4 regions of the Pseudomonas palmensis genome follow, and region 2 is predicted to be linked to each of the others. Evidence: predicted binding sites of a transcription regulator. Region 2 holds the regulator's gene; each other region holds the start of a gene.
The links. Region 2 encodes FliA, which starts transcription of late flagellar genes. Its sites were predicted from a motif close to CTAAAGTTTNNNNNNNNNNNGCCGNTAA; they were not measured.
Positions count from the first base shown of each region.

Region 1: the regulator FliA is predicted to act here: its motif matches at 2,796-2,823, upstream of ACPRTJ_RS21280 (methyl-accepting chemotaxis protein).
Region 3: the regulator FliA is predicted to act here: its motif matches at 4,322-4,349, upstream of ACPRTJ_RS26795 (methyl-accepting chemotaxis protein).
Region 4: the regulator FliA is predicted to act here: its motif matches at 2,140-2,167, upstream of motA (flagellar motor stator protein MotA).

Region 1 is NZ_CP187958.1:4,598,396-4,606,102, reverse strand. Features, by position in the region: gene ACPRTJ_RS21300 (ABC transporter ATP-binding protein) at 1-58, opposite strand, end outside; gene ACPRTJ_RS21295 (acyl-CoA dehydrogenase family protein) at 55-1,122, opposite strand; gene ACPRTJ_RS21290 (carboxymuconolactone decarboxylase family protein) at 1,174-1,734, opposite strand; gene ACPRTJ_RS21285 (AraC family transcriptional regulator) at 1,841-2,752, shown strand; gene ACPRTJ_RS21280 (methyl-accepting chemotaxis protein) at 2,880-4,505, shown strand; gene ACPRTJ_RS21275 (LysR family transcriptional regulator) at 4,559-5,527, opposite strand; gene ACPRTJ_RS21270 (peptidylprolyl isomerase) at 5,582-6,538, opposite strand; gene ACPRTJ_RS21265 (YbjN domain-containing protein) at 6,535-7,011, opposite strand; gene ACPRTJ_RS21260 (hypothetical protein) at 7,029-7,688, opposite strand.
Region 2 is NZ_CP187958.1:449,543-457,249, forward strand. Features, by position in the region: gene ACPRTJ_RS01985 (chemotaxis protein CheA) at 1-1,272, opposite strand, end outside; gene ACPRTJ_RS01990 (protein phosphatase CheZ) at 1,285-2,073, opposite strand; gene ACPRTJ_RS01995 (chemotaxis response regulator CheY) at 2,094-2,468, opposite strand; gene fliA (RNA polymerase sigma factor FliA) at 2,573-3,313, opposite strand; gene fleN (flagellar synthesis regulator FleN) at 3,310-4,143, opposite strand; gene flhF (flagellar biosynthesis protein FlhF) at 4,263-5,573, opposite strand; gene flhA (flagellar biosynthesis protein FlhA) at 5,585-7,707, opposite strand, start outside.
Region 3 is NZ_CP187958.1:5,801,305-5,809,011, reverse strand. Features, by position in the region: gene ACPRTJ_RS26810 (PepSY domain-containing protein) at 1-139, shown strand, start outside; gene ACPRTJ_RS26805 (response regulator transcription factor) at 139-807, shown strand; gene ACPRTJ_RS26800 (sensor histidine kinase) at 804-2,126, shown strand; gene ACPRTJ_RS26795 (methyl-accepting chemotaxis protein) at 2,132-4,279, opposite strand; gene ACPRTJ_RS26790 (Na+/H+ antiporter family protein) at 4,545-5,864, shown strand; gene ACPRTJ_RS26785 (FecR family protein) at 5,896-6,900, opposite strand; gene ACPRTJ_RS26780 (acyl-CoA dehydrogenase C-terminal domain-containing protein) at 7,057-7,707, opposite strand, start outside.
Region 4 is NZ_CP187958.1:1,714,199-1,721,905, forward strand. Features, by position in the region: gene ACPRTJ_RS07810 (toll/interleukin-1 receptor domain-containing protein) at 1-135, shown strand, start outside; gene motB (flagellar motor protein MotB) at 203-1,219, opposite strand; gene motA (flagellar motor stator protein MotA) at 1,223-2,074, opposite strand; gene ACPRTJ_RS07825 (HDOD domain-containing protein) at 2,223-3,743, shown strand; gene ACPRTJ_RS07830 (rhodanese-like domain-containing protein) at 3,790-4,596, shown strand; gene asd (archaetidylserine decarboxylase) at 4,606-5,472, shown strand; gene serB (phosphoserine phosphatase SerB) at 5,636-6,850, opposite strand; gene ACPRTJ_RS07845 (histidine kinase) at 6,986-7,707, shown strand, end outside.

The DNA of each region.
Region 1 (7,707 bases), 1.7 Mb from region 2:
CCTGTTCGCGGGCGTAGCCCAGGCTGATACCGCGGGCCTGCAGTACCACCTTGCTCATGCTGCGCGTGCCTGGCGTTGCAGCTCGGCGCGCAGTTGCACCAGGCTCGGGGTCACGATCGGCACGAACGCCGACTCGCGCCAGCGCCGCGCAAAGCCTGCGCCGTACTCGCTCAGGTAGGCCTTGCCGCCGCTGGCCTGCAGCTCCAGTTGCAGCGCCTCGCCAACGATCTCGGCCAGGCTGATGCGCACCTTGAACAGCGACGCCGGGTTGCCCAGGAAGCGCCCGTCGAGCAGGCCGGCCTTGAGCTCGCTCACCACATCGGCCAGCAGCTCGCGCTGCGCCTCGAGGGTTTGCGCCAGCACCGAACGCACCCCCTGCAGGTGCCCCTGCGCTTCCTGCAAGGCGCGCCGGGCCAGGCCGATGGCCATGCCGCACTGCAGGCCCAGGAACGCCGGGCGCACCGCCGGCAGGAACTGCCGGGCATCCTCATGCAGCAGCCAGTCGCGGCCCAGGGCCACCTGATCGAAATCCAGCGCGGCGGTATTGCTCGACTGCAGGCCCATCAGTTGCAGGTCGGGGGAGCGCTGCACCCCCGCGATGCCGTCGGGGATCGCCACCACGAACGGTGCACCGCCTTCGGCGCGGTCGATGGCGGCCGCCACCACGAAGCCGCCCTTGCGCAGGTTGGTGACCCAGTGCAGGCGCCCGTTGAGTGCCCAGCCCTGCTCGCCGCGCGCCGTGGCGCTGACCTGCAGCGACTCGATGCCGGACAGAAACTTCATTGCGTTGGAGAGCCCGGTGGCACCGGCCAGCTCACCGCTGAGCAACGACGGCAGCAGGCGCTCGCGCAGGGCGCTGTTGGGGCTGTGCAGCAGGTATTCGATAAAGGCCCGCTGGCCCCAGAACACGAAGGCGGCGGCCAGCGAATAGCTGGCAACGCTGGCCACGGTTTCCACGGCGTCGGCCACACTGGCGCCGCTGCCGCCCTGAAGCGGGTCCACACCCACACCCAGCACCTTGGCTGCGGCCAGTTGCCCCAGCACCTGCTGCGGGTCGCACCGGCCCTGGTCGAGCGCCTCGGCATTGGCCTCCAGCCAGTGCTGCAATACGGGATCAAGCATGTTCTTTCCTCCTTAGAACAGGGCGCCAGCCACACACTGGCGCCACGGGGCTCACTGAGCGTCGGCCTGCCAGCGGTACTTGGCCAGCTCGTCATTGAGCGGCGTGCGCGCAAACACGTTGGCGAAATTGCACAGCGTGGCCAGGCTCACCCCCAGGATAACTTCCAGGGCATGGCCTTCGGTGTAACCGGCCTCGCGAAACTCAGCGTAGGTGGCATCGCTCACATTGCCACGGGTGGCAATCACTTCGCGGGCAAACTTGGCCAGGGTTTCGAGCCTGGGCGATGGTAACTCGCCGCGCGCACGCAGGGCCTGCACCACTTCTTCGGGCAGCTTGGCCTTGTTAAGCGCCACCGCCGTATGGCCGGCCACGCAGAAGTCGCAGCCGTGCTGGGTGGCGGCAATCAGCTGCACCACTTCGCGCTCGGCCAGGCTCAGCTCGGCCTTGCCATTGAGCGCCGAAACCGTCACATAGGTTTCCAGCGCGGCCGGCGCGTTGGCCAGCACGCCCAGCAGGTTGGGAATGAAGCCGGAATTCTTCTGCGCGTTCTCCAGGAACGGGCGCGCGGCTTCCGGGGCGCTTTGCACGGTGTGTAGAGTGATGCGTGACATGGCGTGGTCTCCTGCATACTGAAGGTGTTCGCCAAGTCTGTTGGTTATAAGAAAACCGATCCATATTCTACAGTCGCGATTACTTGCTCCTGAGTGTTTCCATTAGATGATTTCTTCCAGCGTTTTGGTCGATTGGTTATTAGAGCGTCTGGAACTGGACGCCAGCCTGTTCCATGTGGGGCGCTACTGCGGTGGCTGGCACGCCAGCACCCAGGGCCTGGCCCGGGCCAGCTTTCACGTGGTGGTGCAGGGCCACTGCTGGCTGCACATCGACGGCCAGCCCGAGCCGCAGCGGCTGGAGGCCGGCGAGGCGGTGTTCCTGCTGCGCGACCTGCCCTATCGCCTGTCCGACAGCGCCGACAGCGACACCGCGCGCTGCCAGCCGCGCATCCCGATGCAGGCACTCGACAGCCAGGCGGCGGATGGCGTGGGGCTGGTGTGCGGGTTCTTTCACTTCCAGCCGGGGCTGTCGTCGCTGATGGCCGAGTCGCTGGCCGACTGGATCATCCTGCGCACCGGCGACCCGTCGCTGCAGGCGGCGCGGGCGCTGTTCGAGCTGATTCTGGAGGAATGCCAGCGCACCCCCGCACCCTCCTCCACCCTGCTGGAGCGCCTGAGCCAGTTGCTGTTCTTGTACGTGCTGCGCCAGCAGGTGAGCGACAACCAGGACCTTGGCGGCCTGGTCGCCCTGGCCCGTCACCCGGCGTTCGCCCCGCTGCTGGAGCAGTTGATCGAACACCCCGAACAGCCCTGGTCGCTGGAGAGCATGGCCGCCTGCACAGGGCTGTCGCGCTCGGCCTTCTTCAAGCGTTTCAACGAGCTGGCCGGCCAGTCGCCGGGCCAGGTGCTGCTGGCGCTGCGCATGCGTCACGCCTGCCAGTTGCTCAAGGCCAACAACACCGTCGAGCAGGTCTGCGCAGCGGTGGGCTATCAGTCCATCGCCGCCTTCACCCGGGCGTTCGGCAAGGCCATCGGCGTGCAGCCCGGCGCCTACCGCCGCCAGCACGAGGGCCGCTGAAACAAAGGCTGTGCGGTAATCGAACAGAACCCGTCGTCGCCCCCTAAAGTCATGCGCCGCGCCTCCGATAGCAGCCTACCCACCGCACAGAGTGGGGGTATTTTTTACTGCCAGGAGTAATGCCCGCATGCTTGCCGACCTCAAGATCCGCACCGGAATGTTCTGGGTGCTGCTGCTGTTCAGCGCCACCCTGCTGTTTTCCACCGTCAGCGCCTGGCGGGCGGCGGTGGGCAGCGACGCGCAGATCAACGAGCTGGACCAGACCGCCCAGCAGTCCGACCGCCTCAACAACGCGCTGCTGATGGCGATTCGCGCCAGTGCCAACGTGTCGTCGGGCTTTATCGAGCAGCAAGGCGGCCACCTCGACAGTGCCAAGGCGCGCCTGGCCATGTCGCAAAAGCTGCTGGGCGACAGCCAGGCGCTGGTCGACGCCTTCGTCACCAACACCCATGAGCCGGCGCAAAAGGCCCTGGCCCAGGACCTGCAGCGCACCTTCGCCGACTACGCCAACGCCGTGGCCGGGCAGCGCGCCGCCACGCTCAAGGGCTCGCTGGACGACTACTTCACCGTCAACGTGGATGCCGGCAACGCCATGCGTGCCCTGCAGGCGCTGCGCCAGCAACTGGTGGCTGCCCTGGCCGAGCGCAGCCGGCAGATCATGGCCGAGTCCGACCAGCGCCTGGCCACGGCCCAGTGGCTGAGCGTGCTGCTGGGGCTGTTGACCCTGGTGCTGGCCGCCGTGTGCTGGGCCTTTATCGTCGCCCGTGTGCTGCGCCCGCTGCGCGAGGCCGGCGTGCATTTTCAGCGCATTGCCGGGGGCGACCTGAGCGTGCCGGTGACGGTACGCAGCCACAACGAGATCGGCCAGCTGTTCGCCGAACTGGAGCGCATGCAGCACAGCCAGCGCGATACCCTGGGGCAGATCACCGCCTGCGCCACGCAGCTGTCCAGCGCCGCCCAGGCCCTGGACAGCGTGACCGAGCAGAGCACCCAGAGCCTGCGCCAGCAGGACCAGGAGCTGGAACAGGCCGCCACGGCGGTTACCGAGATGACCACGGCGGTCGAGGAAGTGGCGCGCAATGCGGTGTCCACCTCCCAGGCGGCCAGTGCCTCCAATGCCTTGGCCGAACAGAGCCGCCAGCAGGTCGCCGACAACATCGACGGCACCCAGGCCATGGCTCGTGAAGTGGCGATCAGCGGCGAGCGCCTGCAACAGCTGGCGGTGCAGATTCGCGAGATAGGCACGGTGCTGGAGGTGATCCGTTCGGTGTCGGAGCAGACCAACCTGCTGGCGCTCAATGCCGCCATCGAGGCGGCGCGTGCCGGCGAGGCCGGGCGCGGGTTTGCGGTGGTGGCCGATGAGGTCAGGACCCTGGCCTACCGCACGCAGCAATCGACCCAGGAAATCGAGCAGATGATCAACAGCGTGCAACAGGGCACCCAGGCGGCGGTGGACTCGATGCAGGCCAGTACCGGCCGCGCGCAGTCCACGCTGGGCATCACCCAGGCGTCAGGCCAGGTGCTGGAGGGCATCTACACGGCCATCGGCCAGATCAACGAGCGCAACCTGGTGATTGCCAGCGCGGCAGAGGAGCAGGCCCAGGTGGCCCGCGAGGTGGATCGCAACCTGCTGAACATTCGTGAATTGTCGGGCCGCTCGGCGGCGGGCGCCGAGCAGACCCGCGTCGCCAGCCATGCGCTGTCGCAGCTGGCCACGCAACTGACCACGCTGGTCACGCGTTTTATCGTCTGAGGTGCGGCGCCGGTTCGCCGGCAAAGCCGGCGCCTACAGGGCACCGCGCCCCTTCAGAACCACTCCCGACGCTCCTCGAACGCGGCCCGGATCATGGTCACCAGCACCTGCACCAACGCTGCCTGCGCCGCACGCTCATGCACCGCCAGCCACGCCGTGCGGCGCATCGGCGCCTCCAGCAACCCCGGCAATGCCAGCAGGCCACGGTCCAGCTGCGCCGCATAATGCGGCAGCAAGCCGATGCACGCGCTGCACTTGATCAACTGGCTGAACAGGTCATAGCCCGGCACCCGCGTCACCCCCGCCTCGCGCTCGTTCAACAGGCGGTTCCACGGCGCCAGCGCCGCCACCTGGGCCTCGCCCTGCCACTGCACCAGCATGTAGTCGCGCAGGTCGTCCCGGCACACCGGCCGGTTGCTCTCGCGCGAATAGCGCTTGGCAATGTGCGGGTGATACTCCAGCTGCGCCAGGCGCGTCGGCGCCTCGCCGGCAAACCCCGGCAGCGGTACGCTGCCCGCCTCGTCATCGAGCCACAGCACCACATCGGCCTGCGCCAATCCCTGTGCATCCAGGCCGCTGACATCCAGGCGGATCCCGGCGTTCTGGCGCACGAAAGCCACCAGGTTGCGCGCCAGAATGTCCTGCATGATCGGCTCGGCCACCGCCAGGCGCACCAGCACCGGCGCATCCAGCGTGGTCATGGCCTGTGGCTTGCTGCTCAGGCTCGACTGCAGCAACGCCTGCAACTGGCGCCCCTCGCGGCTGAGCACCAGGGCATGGCCGCGGTTGACGAACAATGGGTACCCCACCCGCGCTTCCAGCTGCGCCAGCTTCTTGCGCAACAGGGTGGACTTGAGGTTGAGGCTGCGCGCAGCCTGCATGAAGCAGCCGCACCGCGCACTGGCCAGAAAACAGCTGAGCATCTGCTCGTCCTGCACCCAGCCCAGCCCGGCCCGCACCTTGGCCAGCGGCTCGGCCGGCGGATAATCGGGCACGTAGTGCGGCATATCGAACATCGGCATCCTCGCCTCCTGCCGGGCCCCGGCCAGGGCCCGCTCTTCCTTGATCGACGCCGCCTAGCGGCTGGCGTCCATGACCTGATTGAGCGCAGCGCCATCGATACTCAGCGTCGCGCTGTTGAACATGCCGTCCACGTAGGCCCGGGCCACCTGTTCCTGGCGCTGGGCGCGCAACAGGTCACGCAGGCTGTCGCGCACCTCGTCCAGGCTGGCCACACGCGGCGGCTGCACCTCGATGAGCTTGACGATGTGAAAGCCCGCCGCGCTCTGCAACGGCTCGCTCACCGCCCCTTCCTTGAGCTGCGGCACCGCATCGCGCACCTGCGGCAGCAACTGGCTCAGCGGCTGTAAACCACTGTCGCCGCCACGCTGCGCACTCTCGCGGTCCTGCGAGTTGGCCCTGGCCAGCGCGGCAAAGTCGGCATTGGCAGCCTGGGCCTGCTTGCTCAGGGCCAGCGCCTGCTTGCGCACGCGTGCCACCGACTGCTCGTCCGGCACGGCCAGGAAGATCTGGCTCAGGTGATAGCGCGTGGGCAGTTGCAGGCTGGCCTTGCCGTTCTCGTAGGCCGCCTGCAGTTCAGCCTCGCTGGGATAGTCGGCCGGTACCTGGCTGACCGAGTTCAGGTAGTCGCGCAGCACGATCTGCTCCACCACCGCATGGGTCTGCGCCTGCACATCGGGACGCTCCGACCAGCCCTGGGCCTGGGCCTGCTGGTACAGCGCCTTTTCCGCCAGGCGCGAGCGAATCCAGCCCTCCAGGGCCTGGCGATTGCCGCTCAGTTCCTCGCGCGCCGGCGCCGGCAGCTTGGCGAACAGCGCCTTGAGCTCCTCCACGCTGACCTGCTGGTCGCCCAGGCGCGCCAGCGCCGGCCCCGCATCGCTCGCCACAGCGGCAACCGCCGGCGCTTTCGCGCTGGCTGCCACCGGGTCATCCCCCGTGCGCAGTGCCAACACCACTGCCACGCCCAGAACGGCCAGCGCGCCCGCGCCGGCCCACAGCGTACGTCGAGTCACGAAGCGCTCACCGCTTCAGCCCCGGCCACCGCCTCGTCCTGCACCTGGGCCACGTTGCGGCTGTAGTCGCGCAGGTACACGATGAACTCCTGCAGCAGGCGGTCCCACAGCACCAGGCTGCCCAGCAGGTGCTTGTGGCTGACGCCGTCGGCCACCATCACGTCCATCTCCATCACCAGGAACTCGCCCTGCACCGACAGCCGCGCGAAGCGGCGCGACACGTTCCAGCGTTCGGCCAGCCCGGCCGGCAGTTCACCCTGGATGCGCAGGGCGCAGCTGTAGGTGAAGTCGAGGAACTCGCCCTCGCGCTCGGCACGGTTGCCAAAGCGCACCGCATAGCCCACGCCCTGGCTGGCACTGAGCAGTTGCACCACGGCATTCTGCTCGCTGCGATTGACTCGGCAACCTGCATCCTGCAACAGGGTGGTCAGAGAGTCGGCGCTGACGGTTTCGATCAGTTGGTTGTCGCTCATGGCTTCGCTTCCTTGTGTCAATTGACTTGCGGTTTGCTGCCGCCCTGCGCGGCATCGAACTGGGTCTGGTACAGCTGATCGCCGTAGGCCTGGGCAAGTTCCTCGAACTTCACCCGGGCGCCCCCGGCAAAGGGTTGGCGCATCTTCATCACATCCGCCACATCGATCTTTTCGTAGGCCGCAAGAATCCCCTTGGCGACCCCGTACATCTGCTGATTCTTTGCCGAACACGCCAGCACCTGCTGCTCGCGCTCGGCCAGGCTGGCGGCCAGGCGCGCACGCTCGGCTTCCTTGGCCTTGGCCATGCCCAGCAGCTCGTCGTAGGCCTGCTTGTACTTGCCCAGTTGCGCGTTGCTGCTGGCCACCAGCGCCTGCGCCTGGCCGTGCAGGGCCTGCTGCTGGCCCAGCAGCTGCTCGGCCTGGCCACGGGCCTGGGCCAGTTGCGCGGTCAGTTGCTGCACCTGGGCCTGGGCCGCATCGCGTTGCTGCTCGGCGCTCTGGCGCGCCGCCGAAGCCTGCGCCTGTTCGCTCTGCAGCGCCTGCAACTGCTGGGTGGTACTGCGCAGCTGGGTGCGCAGGCGCTCTTCCATGCCTTCGGCCGCAGCCACCCCCGCCCAGCTCACGCCCAACGCCACCAGCAGGTACGAACAACAGGCCCGATAGGCTCGCTTGTTCATGCTCTTTCTCCCTGTGCGC
Region 2 (7,707 bases):
GACCTTCTTGATCGGCTGCATGCGGGTCTTCATCACCGCGGTCTGCAGGTCGGCGGTTACCACGTCCAGGTTCGAGACGGCCTTGGACATGGCTTCATCGCCGCTGTTCAGGCCCAGGCGCACCAGGCGGTTACGCACCAGCACCAGTTCGCCGACCATGTTCATGATCTCGTCCAGGCGCGCGGTGTCGACCCGCACGGTGGTCTCGGCCTCGCTGGCCGGATGCTTGTCGGCAGCGGGAGCCGCCTGACGGGCCGGCGCGGGGGCGGGTGCCTTGGCCGGTGCCGGTGCAGCGGCTGCCGCTGCGGGCTTGGCCGCCGGCTTGGCCGCAACCGTCGCCGCAGCAGCAGGCGCGCTGGCAGCGCCAGCGCCGCTGACGGCGTCGGGCGCGAACTTGCCCTTGCCGTGCAACTCGTCGAGCAGGGCCTCGAATTCGTGTTCGGAAATATGGTCACCCGCCGCTGCGGGTGCGGCAGCGGCCGGTGCGGCGGCCGCTACAGCGCCGGGCAGTGCATCGGCGGCAAAGGTGCCCTTGCCGTGCAACTGGTCCAGCAGTGCTTCGAATTCATCGTCGGTGATGTCACCGCTGGGCGCCGCGTCCGCGCCAGGTGCAGCAGCAGATGCCGCCGCCACGCTGTCGGGGGCGAACTGGCCCTTGCCATGCAACTGGTCCAGCAACGACTCGAACTCGGCGTCGGTGATTTCATCGCTGGCAGCGTCCACGGCCACCGGCTCGGGCGCCTCGGCCTGGGCCTTGGCGGCATTGAGCGAGTCGAGCAACTGCTCGAACTCGCTGTCGGTGATATCACCCCCGCTCGCCTCGGCCTCAGGCTCCGGCTCGGCAACCGCCGCCACCGGCGCAGGCGCCGCCGCTTCGGCACCGGCAGGTTCGGCCAGGCGCGCCAGGGCGGCCAGCAGTTCCGGAGTGGCTGCGGTGATGTCGGTGCGCTCGCGCACCTGGCCGAACATGCTGTTGACGGTGTCCAGGGCTTCCAGGACCACGTCCATCAGTTCGGCGTCCACACGTCGTTCGCCCTTGCGCAGGATGTCGAAGACGTTTTCGGCGATGTGGCAGCACTCCACCAGCTCATTGAGCTGGAGGAAGCCGGCGCCCCCTTTTACAGTGTGAAAACCGCGAAAAATTGCATTGAGCAGGTCGGCATCATCCGGGCGGCTTTCCAGCTCGACCAGTTGCTCGGACAGTTGCTCAAGAATTTCGCCGGCTTCTACCAGAAAATCCTGGAGGATTTCTTCATCGGCGCCGAAGCTCATTAAACGTGCTCCCTAAAAACCCAGGCTGGACAGCAGATCGTCGACATCGTCCTGACCGGACACAACGTCTTCACGTTTATCGGCATGAATCTGTGGTCCTTCACCCCGAGTCGGATGTTTTTCTTGATCTTTTTCGGCACGCAGCTGGTCGTGGTCATGCTCGATGCCGGCGAACCGGTCGACCTGACTCGCCATCAACACGAGCTTCAGAAGATTGCTTTCTACTTCGGTGACCAGTGCCGTGACGCGCTTGATCACCTGGCCGGTCAGGTCTTGGTAGTCCTGAGCCAGAAGAATGTCGTTGAGATGGCCGGCGACCTTGCGGTTGCCCTCGGCGCTGTGCGTCAGGAAACTGTCGACGCGCTTGACCAGCTCGCGAAACTCCGGAGCCTCGACTTCGCGGCGCATGAAGCGCTGCCAGTCGCCACTCAGGCTGGCCGCCTCGGCACTGAGGTCGTTGAGTACCGGCGTGCTTGCCTCCACCAGGTCCATGGTGCGGTTGGCAGCGCCCTCGGTCAGCTTGACCACGTACGACAGGCGTTCGGTGGCGTCGGTAATCTGCGAGACTTCCTCGGCCTGCGGCATGTGCGGATCGATCTGGAAACTGACGATCGCACTGTGCAGCTCGCGGGTAAGCTTGCCGACTTCCTGGTACAGGCCAAGGTCACGGGTCTGGTTCAGCTGATGGATCAGTTGCACCGCGTCGCCGAACCTGCCTTTTTCAAGGCTGCTGACCAGCTCCTGGGCATGTTTCTTCAGAGTCGACTCGAAGTCGTCCAAAGATGATCTTTTTTGCTCCATAAGCGCCCCCGTGGCGTACCTCAGCTATTGACGCGCTCGAAGATCTTTTCGATCTTTTCTTTCAGCACCTGGGCGGTGAACGGTTTGACCACATAGCCGTTGACGCCCGCCTGGGCGGCTTCGATGATCTGTTCGCGTTTGGCTTCGGCCGTCACCATCAGCACCGGCAGGTGCTTGAGGCGTTCATCCAGACGTACCTTGCGCAGCAGGTCGATACCGGACATGCCGGGCATGTTCCAGTCGGTCACCAGGAAATCGAAGTGACCGCTTTCGAGCATCGGCAACGCGGTGTTGCCGTCGTCGGCTTCCTGGGTATTGGTGAAGCCCAGGTCACGCAACAGGTTCTTGATGATCCGCCGCATCGTCGAAAAATCGTCGACGATGAGGATTTTCATGTCTTTGTTCAATTAGACCTCCAAGCAGTCTTTAACGCGCTCAGCGCTGAACGCGCATTCAATCAATTCGGGCACTACATTTCACGACTGTATGGAACGGCTGCTCAACGCGCCCGCCATTCCCCCAGGCGACCGCGCAAGCGTGCGGCGCACTGGCTGTGCAACTGGCTGACACGCGACTCGCTGACCCCCAGCACCTCGCCGATTTCCTTGAGGTTCAGCTCTTCGTCGTAGTACAGCGCCAGCACCAGGCGCTCGCGCTCGGGCAGGTTGGCGATTGCATCCGCCAGGGCTGCCTGAAAGCGCTCGTCTTCCAGATCGCGCGATGGCTCGAGCTGGGCACTGGCGCCGTCCTCGTGCAGGCCTTCATGTTCGCCGTCCTGCAACAGGTCGTCGAAACTGAACAGGCGACTGCCCAAGGTATCGTTCAAAATCCCGTAATAATCATCGAGACTCAATTGAAGTTCGGCAGCAACCTCGTGATCTTTAGCATCACGACCGGTTTTTGCTTCAATTGCACGAATCGCGTCACTCACCATGCGGGTATTGCGGTGTACCGAACGCGGCGCCCAATCCCCCTTGCGCACCTCGTCGAGCATGGCCCCACGGATGCGGATACCGGCATAGGTCTCGAAACTGGCACCCTTGCTGGAGTCGTACTTGTTGGAGACCTCGAGCAGCCCGATCATGCCGGCCTGGATCAGGTCTTCCACCTGCACACTGGCTGGCAGACGCGCCAGCAGGTGATAGGCAATGCGCTTGACCAAGGGTGCGTACCGCTCGATCAGCTCGTACTGGGCATCACGCGAAGCCTTGCTGTACATCCGATAGCCGCTTGCACTCATAGCACTGGTCCCGCACTGGTCGGTTGCACCAGCCGTTCGACGAAGAACTCCAGATGACCACGCGGGTTGGCAGGCAACGGCCAGCTATCGACCTTCTGAGCAATGGCCTTGAAGGCCAGCGCGCACTTGGAACGCGGAAAGGCTTCGTAGACTGCTCGCTGCTTCTGCACTGCCTTGCGGACACATTCGTCGTAGGGCACAGCACCGACGTATTGTAAGGCGACATCCAGGAAGCGATCCGTGACCTTGGTCAATTTGGCGAACAGATTGCGACCTTCCTGAGGGCTTTGTGCCATGTTGGCCAGCACCCGGAAACGGTTCATGCCGTAATCGCGGTTCAGCAGCTTGATCAGGGCATAGGCGTCAGTGATGGACGTGGGCTCGTCGCACACCACCAGCAGCACTTCCTGGGCCGCGCGCACGAAGCTGACGACCGAATCGCCGATGCCGGCCGCGGTGTCGATGACCAGCACGTCGAGGTTGTCGCCGATCTCGCTGAACGCCTGGATCAGCCCGGCATGCTGGGCCGGCGCCAGGTGCACCATGCTCTGGGTGCCGGAGGCCGCAGGCACGATGCGTACCCCGCCAGGCCCCGGCAGCAGCACGTCGCGCAGCTCGCAGCGGCCCTCGATGACATCGGCCAGCGTGCGTTTGGGGGTCAGGCCGAGCAAGACGTCGACGTTGGCCAGGCCCAGGTCGGCGTCCAGCAGCATGACCCGACGGCCAAGCTCAGCCAGCGCCAATGACAAGTTCACTGACACGTTGGTCTTGCCGACGCCACCTTTGCCGCCTGTCACGGCGATCACCTGTACGGGATGCATGCTGCCCATGTTTGTTCTTTACCTTGTCTTACTTAGACCGAGGCCACATGACTGGCTGCGCTTTCAACACCTGAAAAATGCCTGGCAGACCATTGATGTAGGTACTTTGCAACGTATACACATTTACCTCAGCCGACACGCTTGCCGTCGCTGTGGTACAGATCGGCGAACATGTCGGCCATGGCCTCTTCGCTGGGATCGTCCTGCATTTGTACACTGACCGCGCGACTGACCAGATGGTGCCGGCGCGGCAAGTGCAGATCGTCCGGAATGCGCGGCCCATCGGTCAGATAGGCCACCGGCAACTCATGCGTGATGGCCAGGCTCAGCACCTCGCCCAGGCACGCCGTTTCGTCGAGCTTGGTCAGGATGCAACCGGCCAGCCCGCAGCGCTTGTAGCTGTGGTAGGCAGCGGTCAGCACCTGCTTCTGGCTGGTGGTGGCCAGCACCAGGTAATTCTTGGCCTGGATGCCGCGCCCGGCCAGGGTTTCGAGCTGCATGCGCAGTGCCGGGTCGCTGGCCTGCAGGCCGGCGGTATCGATCAGCACCACGCGCTTGCGCAGCAGAGGGTCCAGGGCCTGGGCCAGCGACTGGCCGGGGTCGACGTGGGTCACCGACACATTCAGGATGCGCCCCAGGGTCTTGAGTTGTTCCTGGGCGCCGATGCGAAAGCTGTCCATGCTCACCAGCGCGATGTTCTGCGCGCCGTACTTGAGCACATAGCGCGCCGCCAGCTTGGCCAGGGTGGTGGTCTTGCCCATGCCGGCCGGGCCGACCATGGCGATCACGCCGCCCTCTTCGATCGGCTCGATTTCCGGCACCTGGATCATGCGGGCCAGGTGCGCCAGCAGCATGCGCCAGGCCTGGCGGGGCTCTTCGATGTCGGCAGTGATGTCCAGCACCTCGCGGGCCAGCGGCCCGGCGATGCCGATGCGCTGCAGGCGGCGCCAGAGGTTGGCCTGGTGCGGCTTGCTGCCCTGCAGCTGGGTCCAGGCCAGCGAGCCGAGCTGCACTTCGAGCAGCTCGCGCAGGCCCGAGAGCTCCGAACGCATGGAATCGAACAGACGCTGATCGACCGGCGCCGGGGCTGCTGCCTGAGGCCGCACGGGGGCCTCGACCTGCGGCTCTACCAGCGGCTCGGAGGCGGTCAGCGGCAGGCCGGCGAACAACTGGCGGTTGCCCTCCTCGCCTTCGACCCGGCTGCTGAGCTCGGCCTGCGCGGTGACGATGCGCGACTGGGTCTTGCGCAGTTCGTCCTCGAGCTCGACGTTCGGCACCCGCGGCGCAAGCGCGGACAGCTTGTAGTCCAGCGCCGCCGTCAGCTCGACACCGCCAGCAATCCGTCGGTTGCCGATGATGGCGGCCTCTGCCCCCAGCTCATCACGAACCAGCTTCATGGCCTGACGCATATCAGCGGCGAAAAAACGCTTAACTTGCATATCCCACTACCTCAGCCGTTGGGGCCTACTGTGGCAACGATGGTAACTTGCTTGTTGTCAGGTATTTCCTGATACGCCAAAACATGCAAATTCGGTACAGCCAGGCGGCCAAAACGCGACAGCATCTGTCGAACGGGTCCTGCGACCAGCAGGATTGCAGGTTGCCCTTGCATCTCCTGACGCTGGGCGGCCTCGATCAACGAACGCTGAAGCTTTTCGGCCATGCTCGGCTCAAGAAGAACACCATCTTCCTGACCCTGCCCGGCCCTTTGCAAACTATTGAGCAAAATCTGTTCCAACCTTGGCTCAAGCGTGATCACAGGCAGCTCGGACTCAGTTCCTACAATGCTTTGCACGATTGCGCGGCTCAATCCTACGCGCACCGAAGCCACCAGCGCGGCGGTATCTTGACTCTTGGCGGCATTGTTGGCGATGGCTTCGGCAATGGTGCGGATGTCGCGCACCGGCACCTGCTCGGCCAGCAACGCCTGCAGCACCTTGAGCAGACCAGACAGCGGCAGCACCCCCGGCACCAGTTCCTCGGCCAGCTTGGGCGAGCCCTTGGCCAGGACCTGCAGCAGTTGCTGTACCTCTTCGTGACCGATCAGCTCGTGGCAATGCTTGTAGAGGATCTGGTTGAGGTGGGTGGCGACCACGGTGCTCGCGTCCACCACGGTGTAGCCCAGCGATTGCGCCTGGCTGCGCTGGGCCACATCGATCCACACTGCCTCCAGGCCGAAGGCCGGGTCCCTGGCGGCGATGCCGTTGAGGTTGCCGAACACCTGCCCCGGGTTGATCGCCAGTTCGCGGTCGGGGTAGATCTCGGCCTCGGCCAGGATCACCCCCATCAGCGTCAGGCGGTAGGCGCTGGGGGCCAGGTCGAGGTTGTCGCGGATGTGCACGGTGGGCATCAGGAAGCCCAGGTCCTGGGACAGCTTCTTGCGTACCCCCTTGATCCGCGCCAGCAACTGCCCACCCTGGTTGCGGTCCACCAGCGGGATCAGCCGGTAGCCGACTTCCAGGCCGATCATGTCGATCGGGGTAACGTCGTCCCAGCCCAGCTCCTTGGTTTCCTGAGCACGCTGCGGCGACGGCAGCAGGTCCTGCTGGCGCTGCACTTCCTGCTGTGCCTTGACCTTGGCCTGGTTCTGCTTGCGCCACACCAGGTAAGCGCCGCCCGCGGCCATCAGGCCGAGGCTGAGGAATGCCACGTGCGGCATGCCCGGCACCAGCCCCATGACGATCATCAGGCCGCCGGACACGGCCAGCGCCTTGGGCGAATCGAACATCTGCCGGTTGATCTGCTTGCCCATTTCCTCGGAGCCCGAGGCACGGGTAACCATGATCGCGGCGGCGGTGGACAGCAGCAGCGAAGGCAACTGCGCCACCAAACCGTCACCGATGGTGAGCAGCGCATACACGCGACCGGCGTCGCCGAAGGTCATGCCGTGCTGGAAGATACCCACGGCCATGCCGCCGATCAGGTTGATGAACAGGATCAGCAGGCCGGCGATGGCGTCACCGCGCACGAACTTGCTGGCACCGTCCATCGAACCGTAGAACTCGGCCTCCTGGGCCACTTCGGTACGCCGTGCCTTGGCCTGGGCCTGGTCGATCAGGCCGGCGTTGAGGTCGGCGTCGATGGCCATCTGCTTGCCGGGCATGGCGTCGAGGGTGAAGCGCGCGCTCACCTCGGAAATGCGCCCGGCACCCTTGGTCACCACCACGAAGTTGATGATCATGAGGATCGCGAACACCACGATACCGACCACGTAGTTGCCGCCGATCACCACCTCGCCGAAGGCCTGGATCACCTTGCCCGCGGCTTCGTGGCCGTCGTGGCCGTGGAGCATCACCACCCGCGTGGACGCCACGTTCAGCGCCAGGCGCAGCAGCGTGGCCACCAGCAGGATGGTCGGAAACACGGCGAAATCCAGCGGGCGCAAGGCGTACACGCACACCAGCAGCACAACGATGGACAGGGCGATGTTGAAGGTGAAGAACACGTCGAGCAGGAACGGCGGGATCGGCAACATCATCATTGCCAACATCACCAGCAGCAACAGCGGCACCCCCAGGTTGCCCCGGCCGAGCCCGGACAGGTTGCTACGGGCGCTGTTGATTAACTGAGAGC
Region 3 (7,707 bases), 470 kb from region 2:
GTTGCTTGAGGCGGAGCTGGAAGAGAAGCACAACCGCTACGAGTACGAAGTCGAGCTGGTCACCCCGCAAGGGGTCGTGCGTGAAATCAAGTTCGATGCACGCACGGGTGTGCTGATCAAAGATGAGGAAGATGACTGATGCGCCTGTTACTGGTCGAGGACAACGTCCCGCTGGCCGATGAACTCACCCAGAGCCTGCAGCGCCAGGGCTACGCCATCGACTGGCTGGCCGACGGCCGAGATGCGGTGTACCAGGGTAGCAGCGAGCCCTATGACCTGATTATCCTGGACCTGGGGCTGCCCGGCCTGCCCGGCCTCGAAGTGCTGGCCCAATGGCGCGCCGGCGGGCTGTCGACCCCGGTGCTGATCCTGACCGCACGGGGTTCCTGGGCCGAGCGCATCGAGGGCCTCAAGGCCGGTGCCGACGATTACCTGAGCAAACCCTTTCACCCCGAAGAGCTGCAACTGCGCATCCAGTCGCTGCTGCGCCGCGCCCGTGGCCTGGCCAACCAGCCGACCCTGCAGGCCGCCGGCCTGCACCTGGACGAAGGCCGCCAGTGCGTGAGCCGCGACGGGCAGGACGTGCAACTGACCGCCGCCGAGTTTCGCCTGCTGCGCTACTTCATGTTGCACCCGCAGCAGATCCTTTCCAAAAGCCACCTGGCCGAGCACCTCTACAACGGCGAAACCGAGCGCGACTCGAATGTGCTCGAAGTACACGTCAACCACCTGCGCCGCAAGCTGGGGCGCAGCGTGATCGAAACCCATCGCGGCCAGGGCTATCGCTTTGGCGGAGTGGTCGAGTGAAGTCGATCCAGGCGCGCCTGAGCCTGGGGCTGGTCGGTGTACTGGTGGTGGTCGGCCTGGCCCTGGCGCAGATCAGCCTGTGGCTGTTCGAGGTCGGGTTGCAGCGCTACCTGGAGACGGGGTTGCGCAAGGAAAGCGAAAACCTGCTGGTGGCGCTGGTGCGCGGCCACAGCGGCCTCGAACTGGACGAGCGACGCCTGTCGTCGGCGTACCAGCGGCCGTTTTCCGGCTACTACTTCCGTATCGATTTCGAAGGGGGCAGTTGGCGTTCCCGCTCGCTCTGGGACATGGACATGCCCCGTCCGCCAACTCCCGGCCTGCACGCGGGCCTGGAGCTGGGCCCGGCTGGCCAGCAACTGCTGGTGCTGCGTGCCGACTACCGGCGCCTGGGCCAGGCGATCTCGATCAACGTGGCGCAGGACTATACCCCCGTGCGCGACGGCTTCCGGCGCATGCAGCAGCTCGGCCTTGGCCTGGGGCTGGTGGCGCTGCTGTTGATTCTGGTGCTGCAACGCATCACGGTCACACGCTCCCTGCGCCCATTGGAACGCACGCGCGAACAGATCGCCCAACTGCAGCAGGGCAAGCGCTCGCAGCTCGACAGTGAGGTGCCTGTCGAACTTGAGCCCCTGGTGGCGCAGATCAACCACCTGCTGGCACACACCGAAGACAGCCTCAGACGTTCACGCAACGCGCTGGGCAACCTGGGGCATGCCCTGAAGACTCCCCTGGCGGTGCTGATGAGCCTGGCGTCGAGCGAGCGCCTGAACGACCTGCCCGAGGTTCGCGTCCAGTTGCAGGCTCAGCTGGAGCAGATCCAGCAACGCCTGAGCCGCGAACTCAATCGCGCCCGGCTGGCCGGCGATGCCCTGCCGGGGGCGCATTTCGATTGCGCCACCGAACTGCCGGGCCTGCTATCGACTCTGGGCATGATTCACGGCGATCACCTGCTCATCCGCCATCAGGTGCCCGATGGGCTGTCCTTGCCCTGGGACCGCGAAGACCTGCTCGAGCTGCTGGGCAACCTGCTGGACAACGCCTGCAAGTGGGCCGACAGCGAGGTCTGCCTGAGCATCGAGCAAGAGGGCGGGGTGTATCGCCTGTGGGTGGACGATGATGGCCCGGGCATCCCCGAAAATGCCAGGGCCGGGGTGCTGGAGCGCGGTGCGCGGCTCGATGAACAGGTCGATGGCCATGGGCTTGGCCTGGGCATCGTTCGCGATATCGCCGAAGCCTGGGGTGGGCAGATGAGGTTGCTGGAAAGCCCGCTGGGCGGGCTGCGGGTGAGCATCGAGCTACCCCGCAGGGCAGCCCGATAACACCATCAGACGCGGAACTGGTCCATCAGCCCCTGCTGCTGGTTGGCCAGGCTGTTCAGCGACTGGCTGACCCGCGCCGACTCATTGGCCTGCTCCGAGAGTGACTCGGTCACATCGCGAATGGTCGCCACGTTGTTGTTGATTTCCTCGGCCACCGCGCTCTGCTCTTCGGCGGCACTGGCAATCTGCAGGTTCATGTCGCTGATCACGGTGACGGCCTCGCCGATCTGGCGCAGCGCAGTCACGGCCTGACCGACCTGGTCGACGCTACCCTGGGCCTGGCGGTGGCTGCTGTCCATGGCGCCCACCACCTCGCGGGTGCCGGCCTGCAGTTGCTCGATCACCTGACGGGTCTCCTCCACCGACTCCTGGGTGCGTCGGGCCAGGTTGCGCACCTCGTCGGCCACCACCGCAAAGCCGCGCCCGGCTTCCCCGGCACGGGCCGCCTCGATGGCGGCATTGAGCGCCAGCAGGTTGGTCTGCTCGGCGATGGAGCGGATCACTTCCAGTACCGAACCGATCTTCTCGCTGTTGTCGGCAAGGCCTTCGACCTGGGCCATGGCGGTGTTCATGTCGGCTGCCAGGGTACCGATGCTGGTGGTGGTGCGGTCGATCACCGCCAGGCCCTGACGGGTCGCCTGGTCGGCGTCGCGCGCCGCCTGGGCCGCTTGCGCAGCACTGCGCGCCACATCCTGGGCGGTGGCGCTCATTTCGTGGGACGCCGTGGCCACCTGGTCGACCTGACGGTACTGCTGCTCCATGCCGGCGCTGGTCTGCGAGGCAATCGCCGAAGACTGGTCGGCAGTGTCGCGCGCCGCCTGCACCGAGCGTTTGACCTCGGCGATGATCGGCTGCAGCTTGTCGAGGAAGCGGTTGAACCAGCCGGCCAGTTCCCCCAGCTCGTCGCGCTTGTCGTAGTTCAGGCGGCGGGTCAGGTCGCCTTCGCCGCTGGCGATGTCCTTGAGCATGGCGGCCACGCCCAGGATGGGGCGGGTCACACTGCGCGCCATCACCCAGATCAGCAGCAGCCCCACGATCGCGGCCAGCACACCCAGGCCCAGCTCGATCAGGGTGCCACTGGTATTGCGCTGGTCGAGCTCGTTCTTGAGGGTCTCGGCCGGGCCGGTCAGGGCGCTTTGCGGCACATCCAGCAGCACGCCCCAGGGCTTGCCCCCCGGAATCGGTGCAAACGATGCCAGCACCTTCAGGCGCTCGTCCTTGTGGAGGCTCTGCAGGGGCGTGCCGCTGCTCAGCAGGCCTATCAGCTCCTTGCCGCTGGTGCTGTCGACCTGGTCGAAGCGTTGCGCCAGCTTGCCCGCATCCGGGCTGTAGCCGGCCAGCAGGCCCACCGGGCTGATGATGCCGATGCGGGTCTGGCCCTGGTACAGGTTCTGGCTGGCTTGCTGGCTCAGCGCCTGCAGGCTGTTCAGGTTGATGTCGATCGACAGGGTGGCGACCACCTTGTCGGCCACGATCAGCGGGAACACGATGCTGGTCATCAGCACCCGCTGGCCGGCAATGTCATAGAAGTAGGGTTCGATCACGCAGGTCTTGCGCGTGGTACGCGGGCACACCGACCAGGTGTTGGCCGGCTCGCCGCTGGGGCCGATGCTGGTGTCGGTCATGTCCTTTTCGGGCAGCGCCATCGAGGTCAGCTTGCCGGGCGTGGGCTGCGACCAGTACAGGGCGAAGCGGCCGGCCTCGTTGCTGCCCAGCTCGGCCTGGTTGGCGAACAGGGCATCCTTGTTGTCCAGGGCGTTGGGCTCGAACACCAGCGACAGCCCCAGCAGGTCGGGGTTGGCCTGCAGCGCGGCGCGCACCTGGCGGGTCATGTCCTCGCGCAGGTCGAAGGCGTCCAGAAAGCGCTTTTCGGCCTGCTCGCGCAAAAACAGCACCTGGCGCGCAAAGCCTGCACCGTATTGGTAGGCATCCATGAACTGGCGGCGGATGCTCAAGGCCTGGACTTCGCCCTGGGACTCGATACGCGACTGGGCCGCTTCGGTCAGCATCTGCATGCTGCTGGCCTTGACCAGCTCGGAGTTGTGCTCCATGCGGTACAGCGAAAGGCCCACCAGCAGCGTAACGATGCTGGCCAGGCAGAGCCCGGCCAGCAGGGTGATTTTCCACTGGATGGAAAGTTGTCTCGACGACATGACGAAGTCCTTTGATCCAAAAAAAGATTGAGGCTGACGACTGTAACGGCCAGGCGCAGTTTTTCTTTATTCAAACGTTCAATTGAAATGCGTCGTTTTCAGTCATGCATGCGACCCGCGTGCAGCCGTCTAGCCCCGTACTTTGACAAGTGGCGGGTGCTGCTTCAGAGTGTGCGCCCTCCCATAAAAACACCTGTCGTTCGGCCACTGCGCTCGCAGTCTGTCGCCGCAGCGCAAGCTTTGTCTGGTTTCTAGAGGTCATGAAATGAATGCAGTAATTGCCGCGGTCGGCATCATGCTGATATTGAGCCTGGCCCGTGTGCACGTGGTCATCGCCCTTATCATCGGCGCGCTCGCCGGCGGCCTGGTGGGCGGCCTGGGTATCGAAGGCACGCTCAAGGCGTTCAACGGCGGCCTGGGTGGCGGTGCCACGGTGGCATTGTCGTATGCGCTGCTGGGCGCATTCGCCGTGGCCATCGCCAAGTCCGGGCTGGCCCATGCGCTGGCCGATCGCGCCCTGTCGATGTTCCATGGTCAGCGCAATGCCGAAGGCGGCAAGATCAAGTGGCTGCTGATCGGCCTGTTGCTGGTGGTGGCGATCTCGTCGCAGAACATCCTGCCTATTCATATCGCCTTCATTCCGCTGCTGGTGCCGCCGCTGCTGTACGTGCTGACCCGCCTGCAGATCGATCGGCGCCTGGTGGCCTGCGTGATGACCTTCGGCCTGATCACCCCGTACATGTTCCTGCCAGTGGGGTTCGGCAACATCTTCCTCAATCAGATCCTGCTGGCCAACGTCAGCCGCAGCGGGGTGGACGTCAGCGGCGTCAACGTGACCCAGGCCATGGCGATACCGGCGGCGGGCATGCTGTTCGGGTTGCTGCTGGCGGTGTTCTTCAGCTACCGCAAAAAGCGCGTGTACGACGTGGCAAAGATCGAGCAGGTCGAGCAGGTGGCGGTCAGCTACAACCCGCTGACGCTGATGGTGGCCGGCTGTGCAATCGCCGCGGCGTTCATCATCCAGCTGTGGCTGGACTCGATGATCATCGGTGCGATGGCGGGCTTTCTGATCTTCTCGCTGTCGGGCATCGTGCGCTGGAAGGACACCGATGACCTGTTCACCGAAGGCATGAAGATGATGGCCATGATCGGCTTCATCATGATTGCCGCGTCCGGCTTTGCCGAGGTCATGAAGGCCACCGGCGAAGTGAAGACCCTGGTGGAGGCCTCGGCCGGCTGGATCGACCACAGCAAGGCGGTCGGGGCGCTGCTGATGCTGCTGGTGGGGCTGCTGGTGACCATGGGTATCGGTTCGTCGTTCTCCACGGTGCCGATCCTGGCGGCGATCTTCGTGCCGCTGTGCGTGCAACTGGGCTTCGACCCGCTGGCCACCGTGTGCATCGTCGGTACTGCCGGCGCGTTGGGTGATGCCGGCTCACCGGCGTCGGACTCGACCCTGGGCCCGACCTCGGGCCTGAACGTCGACGGCCAGCACCATCACATCTGGGACACGGTGGTGCCGACCTTCCTGCATTACAACCTGCCGTTGCTGGCGTTCGGCTGGGTAGCGGCGATGGTGCTGTAGCGCGCCAGGGCGCAGGAGCTGGGCGCGAGGCTCAGCTTTTTCGCGGGGGCGGCGAGATGCGGTTGAGCACCGTATCGCCGTTCTTGTTGCGCGTCAGGTACACCGGCAGCACCTTGGGCATGTTGCTCACCAGGCGATTGACCTCGGTGGTGTTGTAGATGCCGCTGATGCGGATGCTGCCGGTACTGGCGTCCGCCAGCAGCAACGGCGTTTCCAGGTAGCGGTTGATCAGCGGCAGGGCCTGGTCCAGTGGCAGATTGTCGAGGATCAGCTTGCCGCCGCGCCAGGCCAGGCTGGTGTCGTGGGCATAGGTCTGGCTGAGGGCCGGCTCGTAGTCGCCGCGACGGTAGCTGGCCTGCATGCCGGGGCCCAGGCGATAGCCGCTGTCCGGGTCGCTGCTGTTGCTGCTGACCAGCACCGAACCTTCCACCAGGGTGACCTTCACCTGGTCCTGATACTTCCAAACGTTGAACTGGGTACCGGTCACCCGGGTCTGGCCCTTGCCGGCACGCACCACGAACGGGTGCTGGGTATCGTGCTGCACCTTGAAGAAGGCCTCGCCGTTGACCAGCGTCACCCGTCGTTCGTCCTTGTAGTTGGCGTAGCGCAGGGTGGTGTTGAGGTTCAACTCCACCTCGCTGCCATCCGGCAGCACCGCGCGGGCGATGGCATTGCCGCTTTCAACGCGCTCATAGCTGTTGGGCAGCCAGCCCTGTTCCCAGCCCACCCAGGCGCCAATCGGCAGTGCCACCAGCGCCACGGCCGCAGCCGAGGCCAGCCGACGCAGGGCGCGCCCGCGTGGCCTGGCTGACAGATTGATTACCGGGGCAGCAGGACGGGGCAGGTGGTCGGCGGTCTGCCAGATCTCCTGCATGGCCTGGAATTCCTGCTCGTGCAGTGGGTCGGCTGCGCGCCATTGCGCGCAGGCGGCACGTTCCTGTTCACTGCAGTCCTCAGCATGCAGGCGCATGCACCAGTGCGCAGCGGCATCGGTGATGGCATCAAGTTCGGCTGCGCTGAGGCTGGTTTGGTTCATTGATACTCCCGGTTTTGGCCATTCTACCCTTGGCAGGTGGCCAACGAGAACCGAGTTCATCGTGAATGACTATCAGTTGTAAGAAATATTTGAATGAAAAACCACGCAAATGCGTGGTTTTTATCGTTTAAGCACCCGCCTGGAGCGTTGCGCGGCTCAGAACAGCTCGGCTGGCAACTGGTACAGCGGCGCACTGCCTGCGCGGATGCTGGCCTGCAACGACAGTACCCTGGGCAGCAGACGCTCGACGTAGAAGGTAGCCGTGGCCAGCTTGGCCTCGTAGAACGCCGGCTCCTGCTCGCGCCGTTCGCGGGCAGTGGCCGCCATGCGCGACCACATGTAGGCGTAGGCCACATAGCCGAACAGGTGCAGGTACTCCACCGACGCCGCGCCCACGGCATTGGCATCACCGGTGGCCTGCTCGCGTACCCACTGGCTCACGCTTTCCAGCTGCGCCAGGGCATGCAGCAGCGGTTCGCACAAGGGCGGACGGGTTTCACAGAAGCTGCGGATCTCGTTGGCGAACAGCGCCAGCGACTGTCCGCCATCGGCCACCACCTTGCGCCCCAGCAGGTCCAGCGCCTGGATGCCGTTGGTGCCTTCGTAGATCTGCGCGATGCGAACATCGCGCACCAGCTGTTCCTGGCCCCATTCGCGAATGTAGCCATGGCCGCCGAACACCTGCTGGCCCAGCACGCAGCTTTCCAGGCCCATGTCGGTGAAAAACGCCTTGGCCACCGGTGTCAGCAAGGCCACCAGGCGCTGCGCGGCCTCGCGCTCCTCCGGCTGCTCGGCGTACTTGGCGAT
Region 4 (7,707 bases), 1.3 Mb from region 2:
GTCAGCGCGTACCGCCTGGAACACACCCTTGGCCGCGCCCTCAACCTGCCCACGCAGGCCGCACCCGGCGACAATCGCTGCAATGCCCAGCACTTCCAGGCCGAGCTCAAGGCCAGCATCGGTCGCGGCTACTGAAATGCCGAACCCCACACAGCACAACGCCCGCACGGATCACTCCATGCGGGCGTTGTCGGCTGCCGGCTCACTGCGACTTGTTGGGCTCGTCCATCTTCAACACGCCATCCTCGAAGATGTTCAGCTTCTCGCGCAGTTCACGCGGCTGCATCGGCTCGGGCTCGGGCGTCGGTGCCGCAGCGCCCGGCGCAGGTGCCGCGCCCGGCTGGGCTGCGTCCGGCGGCGTCGGCGAGGTCTGTTCGCCCTCGATGGTGCGCTGGGCCTTCTTGGTCAGCACGATGATGTCGATACGACGGTTCACCGGGTTGAGCGGGTTCTCGCGGTCGAACAGCGACGACGATGCATACCCCACCACCCGCGCCACCTGGGCATCCGGATAGCCACCGGCCACCAGCGCCCGACGCGCCGCGTTGGCACGGTTGGCCGACAGCTCCCAGTTGCCGTAATCACCGGTGCCGGCGTAGGGCTTGGCATCGGTGTGGCCGCTGATGCTGATCTTGTTCGGCACCGCCTTGATGGTGTCGGCCATGGCCAGCAGGATGTCCTCGAAGTACGGCTGCAGGCGCGCACTGCCCAGGTCGAACATCGGCCGGTTCTCGGCGTCCATGATCTGGATGCGCAGGCCGTCCTGGGTGATCTCGAACAGGATCTGGTCCTTGAACTTCTGCAGTTGCGGGTTTTCTTCGACCTTGTTCTGCAGCTCCTGCAGCACCAGGTTCAAGCGGTCTTTCTCGACCTGCTCGGCCATGCTCTCGACCGCGTCCTTGTCCAGCTGGATGCTGGTGTCAGGCGTCGGCTCGGACTGCACTTCAGGGTTGATGGTCTTTTCCGGGGCCAGCTCCGGCGAGCCGCCCAGGTCGATGATGTACGGGGTGCCACTCTCGGAGAACCCGATAGGGTCCTTGAAGTAGCCGGCAATCGCGATCTTCTGCTCGGGCGTGGCGGTGGACAGCAGCCACAGCACAAGGAAGAACGCCATCATCGCCGTGGCGAAGTCGGCGAACGCGATTTTCCAGGCGCCGCCGTGATGGCCGCCGCCGAAGCGCTTTACGCGCTTGATGATGATCGGCTGATTGTTTTCCATGGATCAGCGACCGCGAACTGCTTGTTCCAGCTCGGCAAAGCTTGGACGGTGCTTGGGGAACAGCACCTTGCGACCGAACTCCACCGCCAGCGATGGCGGCATGCCGGAGGCCGACGCCACCAGTGCGGCCTTGATCGCCTCGTACACGTTGACCTCTTCCTTGGCGTCGTGGGCCAGGGAGGTGGCCAGCGGGCCGAAGAAGCCGTAGGCCGCCAGAATACCGAAGAAGGTACCCACCAACGCCGCACCCACGTGCAGGCCGATGGACTTCTGGTCGCCTTCGCCCAGCGAGGCCATGGTCACCACGATACCCAGTACCGCCGCCACGATACCGAAGCCGGGCATGCCGTCGGCGATGCCGGTCACGGCATGGGACGGGTGGTCGAGCTCTTCCTTCATGCTCAGCAGTTCCATGTCGAACAGGCCTTCGAGCTCGTGCGGGGCCATGTTGCCGGTGGACATGATGCGCAGGTAGTCGCAGATGTACGCGGTCATGCGCTCATCCTTGAGTACCGCCGGGTATTTGGCGAAGATCGGGCTGGCCGCGGCGTCTTCGATATCGCCCTCGATCGCCATCATGCCTTCGCGCCGGCTCTTGTTGAGGATCTCGTAGATCAGGCCCAGCACTTCTATATAGAAGGTGTGCGAGAAGCGCGAGCCGAACATGCTCAGCGACTTCTTGATCACGTGCATGGTCATGTAGCCGGGGTTGGCCTGCAGGAACGCACCAAAGGCGGCACCGCCGATGATCAGCACCTCGAAAGGCTGAATCAGGGCCGCGATCTTGCCGTGAGAAAGAACGTATCCGCCAAGCACGCTCGCGAATACGACAATGATGCCGATAATTTTAGCCATAGATTGGAAGCACTTACTGTCGTGGTCAGGGTCGGGGGCGGAAGTTCGTAAAACTCTTCTTCTACTTATCGGCAGTTCTGCGCCAGACTATAGCCAGTCAAGGCGAAAAGCCAGTTCGGCCACCTCCCAGCATGCCTAGTGAACTCACGTGCCAACTCAAATTCCAAAGACCCTAGACGCCTGGATCAAACTGCTCGACAGCGTGCAACTGCCGGTGCCGCTGGACAGTCACGAGCGGGTAAAAGCCGCCATCGGCGACAGCCGCCGCTCGCTGCGTGACATCGCCGATCTGATGCAGGACAGCCCCGCGCTGGTGCTCAGCGTGATGCGCGAAGCCAACCGGCATACCCACGCCAGCATGGCCGAGCCGGCCGAAAGCCTGGAAATCGCCCTCAACCGGCTTGGCCTCAAGCGCGCCGAAGAACTGCTGCTGCGCCTGCCCACCGCGCCGCCGGCGCAGATCCCCAAGGCCCTGCGCCACCTGCAGATGATCAGCCTGCATGCCAGCCAGCAGGCCAGCGGCCTGTTCGCCAGCCAACTGGCGCGGCTGTGGCAGGAGATCCACTGGGGCAGCCTGCTGTTCCTCTCGCCGTTGTGGACCCTGGCCCTGGCGCACCCCAAGCTGATCGAGGAATGGGAAGTGCGCGTGGTGCACCGCGGCGAGCCGGCCCTGCGCGTGGAGCGCGAACTGTTCGGTGTACCCCTGCTGGCGCTGTGCCGCGCCCTGGCCGACTACTGGCGCCTGCCCAACTGGGTTACCCAGGGCTACCACGTGCTCAGCGAAGAACGCCGCCTGCTGGTCAAGGTCATGCACATCGCCCGCCTGCACGACAACCCGCTGCGCCAGCAACAGCTGCTGGACGCCGACCCGGCCCTGCGCCGCTGGCTCAACCAGCCGGCCAACACCGTGCTGCTGGCCAACGGCCTGGCCCTGGCGGCGCAGCACGCCTGGGACTGCCCACACAGCCAGCGCTGGCAACGCCTGACCAGCCTGTACCTGCAGGTGCCGCTGAGCGACGTGCAGCAACAGGTGCACCAGCAGGCCGCCAACAGTGCGCGCATGCACGCCGACGACGACCTCTACCACCCCGCCGAATCGCTGATCTGGCCGACCGGCTCGCACTACGTGCACCGCCGCCTGCGGCCTGCCGACGTGCCCTCGACCGAATCGCTGGGGGCCTGGCGCAAATACTGCGCCGACCTGCTGGTGGAGCCCAGTGCATTCACCAACGCCATGCACCTGACCACCTACGCCCGCGATGCCCTGGTGGCCTGCGGCATGCAGCGGGTGATGATGCTGATGGCCGACAAGGGCATGACCCACCTGCGCGTGCACCAGATCGCCGGGCTGCCCGCCGAGGCCGGCGGCCTGGTGGTGCCGCTCGCCCAGAGCAAGCTGCTGCAACGCCTGCTGACCCAGTCGGCACAACTGCGCCTGACCCCGGACAACTATGCCCAGTTCGGTGCCCTGCTGCCCGGCACCCTGCGCGTGCTGTTCCGTGGCCAGCACCTGCTGCTGCGCTCGCTGTCGAGCAACGGCAAGGTGGTGATGGTGGTGCTGGCCGACCAGGGCGGCGGCCCGTTCTCGGAGATCAGCGTGCAGGCGTTCGGCAAGACCGCCCAGTGCATCGAGCGCGCCCTCACCGCCTTCAGCAACCGCAGCACCTGACCCATGCGCTACAATCGCCCACTCTGTTCCGATCTGGAGACTCTGGATGACTGACTTTTCCGGCTTGCCCCTGGTGATTGAACCCGCCGACCTGCAAGCCCGCCTGGATGCGCCGGGGCTGATCCTGGTCGACCTGACCAGCACGAAACGCTATGGCAGCGGGCACATTCCCGGTGCGCGCTTCGTCGACCCCAAGCGCACCCAGCTGGGCCAGCCACCGGCGCCCGGGCTGCTGCCGAGCCAAGGCGACCTGGAAAAGCTGTTCGGCGAGCTGGGGCACAACCCGGACGCCGTGTATGTGGTGTATGACGACGAAGGCGGCGGCTGGGCCGGGCGCTTCATCTGGTTGCTGGATGTGATCGGCCATACCCGCTATCACTACCTCGACGGTGGCGCGCTGGGCTGGACGGGCGAGCTCTCGACCGATGTGCCCGCGCCCGCTGCCGGCAGCGTCAGCCTGACCCTGCACGAAGCCCCCACCGCCACCCGCGAATACCTGCAAAGCCGCCTGGGCGCTGCCGACCTGGCGGTCTGGGATGCGCGCAGCCCGCAGGAGTACCGGGGTGAGAAAGTGCTGGCCGCCAAGGGCGGACACGTCCCGGGCGCGGTCAACTTCGAGTGGACGGCCGGCATGGACCAGAACGATCACCTGCGCATCCGCAAGGACATGCCCCAGATCCTCGAGCAGCTGGGCATCACCCGCGACAAGGAAGTGATTACCCACTGCCAGACCCACCACCGCTCCGGCTTCACCTATCTTGTGGCCAAACACCTGGGCTACCCACGGGTCAAGGCCTATGCCGGCTCATGGGGCGAATGGGGCAACCACCCCGACACGCCTGTAGAAGTTTAAGGAAATTCAATGAAATCCCGCTTGTTCATCATCAGCCAGTACCTGCTGCCCCACCACCTGCTGTCGCGCCTGGCCGGCTGCGTGGCCGAATGCCGCGTGAAATGGTTCAAGAATGCCTTCACCGCCTGGTTCGCCAAGCGCTACCAGGTCGACATGTCCCAGGCCCAGGTCGAAGACCTGACCGCCTACGAGCACTTCAACGCATTCTTCACCCGCGCGCTCAAGCCGGATGCACGCCCGCTGGACCAGACCCCGGGGGCGATCCTGTGCCCGGCCGACGGCGCTGTCAGCCAGCTGGGCCCGATCGAGCATGGCCGCATCTTCCAGGCCAAGGGCCACAGTTTCAGCGCCCTTGAGCTGCTGGGCGGCGACCCGGCCAATGCTGCGCCGTTCATGGGCGGCGAATTCGCCACCATCTACCTGTCGCCCAAGGACTACCACCGCGTGCACATGCCGCTGGCCGGTACCCTGCGCGAGATGATCTACGTGCCGGGCCGGCTGTTCTCGGTCAACCAGACCACCGCCGAAAACGTGCCGGAGCTGTTTGCGCGCAACGAGCGCGTGGTGTGCCTGTTCGATACCGAGCGCGGGCCGATGGCCGTGGTGCTGGTGGGCGCGATGATCGTGGCGTCGGTCGAGACGGTATGGGCCGGGCTGGTCACGCCGCCCAAGCGCGAGCTGAAGACCTTCCGCTACGACGAGGCAGCGCGTGCACCGATCCACCTGGAAAAAGGCGCCGAGCTGGGCCGCTTCAAGCTGGGTTCGACGGCTGTTGTGCTATTCGGGCCAGAGCAGGTGAAGTGGGCCGAATCGCTGGGTGCGGGGTCGGTGGTGAACATGGGCGAATGCCTGGGGTTGCCGGCGCAGCACGCCTGACCCAACAAAAAGCCCGCAGCGATGCGGGCTTTTTTGTGCCTGGCTGTCGGGCCTCATCGCGGGTCAAGCCCGCTCCCACAGGGGCTGCACGGCCTTCTGGAGCGATGGCAAACCTGTGGGAGCGGGCTTGACCCGCGATGGGCCGCGCAGCGGCCCCGCTTTCTCAGTCGCGACCGTCGCGATCCCTGAAGCCCAGCAGATACAGCACCCCATCCAGCCCCAGCGTCGAGATCGCCTGCTTGGCCGACTGCTTGACCAGCGGCTTGGCCCGGAACGCCACGCCCAGGCCGGCAATCGCCAGCATCGGCAGGTCGTTCGCACCGTCGCCCACGGCAATCGTCTGCTCCATCTGCAAGCCTTCCTTGCGTGCAAGCTCGGTCAACAGGTCAGCCTTGCGCTGCGCGTCGACAATCGGCTCCACGGCCACGCCGGTCACCTTGCCGTCCACCACTTCCAGCTCGTTGGCGAACACATAGTCGATACCCAGCTTGGCCTGCAGCTGCTTGGCAAAGTAGGTGAAGCCACCCGACAGGATCGCGGTCTTGTAGCCCAGGCGCTTGAGCTCGGCGAACAGCACCTCGGCGCCCTCGGTCAGGCGCAGCGAAGCACCGATCTCGTCCAGCACGTTGACGTCCAGGCCCTTGAGCAGCGCCAGGCGCTCCTTGAAGCTGGCACGAAAATCCAGCTCGCCACGCATGGCACGCTCGGTGATTTCCGACACCTGCTCGCCCACGCCTGCCGCCTTGGCCAGCTCGTCGATGACCTCGGCCTCGATCAGGGTGGAGTCCATGTCGAACACCGCCAGGCGACGGTTGCGGCGGAACAGCGAGTCCTGCTGGAAGGCGATGTCGACGTTCAGCTCCTGCGCCACGCTGAGGAACTCGGCACGCAGGGCCTGCGGGTCGGCCGGCTCGCCACGCACGGAGAACTCGATGCAGCCCTTGCCCTGGTCGGCCGGGGTGTCCAACGCGATACGACCCGACAGACGGTCGATATGGTCGATGTTCAACCCGTACTGGGCGGTGATGGAGCTCACCCGCTGCAACTGCTCGGCAGTGACCTTGCGCGTCAGCAGGGTCACGATGTGGCGGGCCTTGCCCTGGCCGTCGACCCACTGCTGGTAGTCCTGCTCGGAAACCGGGGTGAAGCGCACCTGCTGGTCCAGCTTGTACCCGGTGAAGAGGATGTCCTTGAGCACGGCGCTGGCCTGCTCGGTGCTGGGGATTTCCACCAGGATGCCGAACGACAGCGTGTCGTGGATGACCGCCTGGCCGATGTCGAGGATGTTCACCCCGCCCTGGGCGAGCACGCCGGTAATGGCCGCGGTGAGACCCGGACGGTCCTCGCCGGTGATGTTAATCAGAACGATTTCGCGCAAAACGGGCTCCGACACAGTGACAAAACGCGCATTCTACCCACTTTCGCAGACCATCGGGCGCAGTCGATACTTTGCCGGCCCATGCCCTGTCGCTATACTGCGCAGCACCTTCTCCGACATAAAGAGCCGCGCTCTGTGAACCGGCCCACGCCAGTTAAAACCGACAATTTCTTCCTGCTGATCTTCCGTGCCCTGCGCCAGCGCCGTGTGCCGTTGGCCTTGCGGATCGCCTGCCACAACGTGTTTCTGGTAGCGCTGGCGCTGGTCATCTACGCCGGGGTCATGGGCCTGCAGTTCAAGCAGGCCATGCACGAGCAGGCCGACGCCCTGGGTCAGAGCCTGACCACGCAGACCGCCACGTCTGCCACCGAACTGCTGGTGTCCAACGACATCCTCAGCCTCAACGTGCTGCTCGGCAACCTGGTGAAGAACCCGCTGGTGGCCCATGCCGCCATCTACAGCGTCGACAACCGGATCCTCGCCGAAGCCGGCCAGCGCCCGAAAAACGGCCTGCTGGGCGAGGTCGAGGGCCTGTATCAGACCAAGATCACCTTCCAGGACGTGACGGCCGGGCAACTGCGCATCAGCCTGGACATGAGCCAGTTCCAGCAGCCGCTGACCATCAGCCTGCAGAGCATGGGCATTCTGGCGGCGATCCTGCTGGCCCTGGCCCTGGCCTTGAGCCTGCGCCTGGGGCGCTTCATTTCGACGCCGCTGCTGCAACTGCGGGTGTGGCTGCGCGACCTGGATGCCTACACCCCAGCCACCGACCGCCAGGACGAGATCGGCGACCTGGCGCGCCAGCTGCATTCGCGCTTTGCCCCGCCACCGCCGGAGCCTGAAGCAGAGCCCGAGGA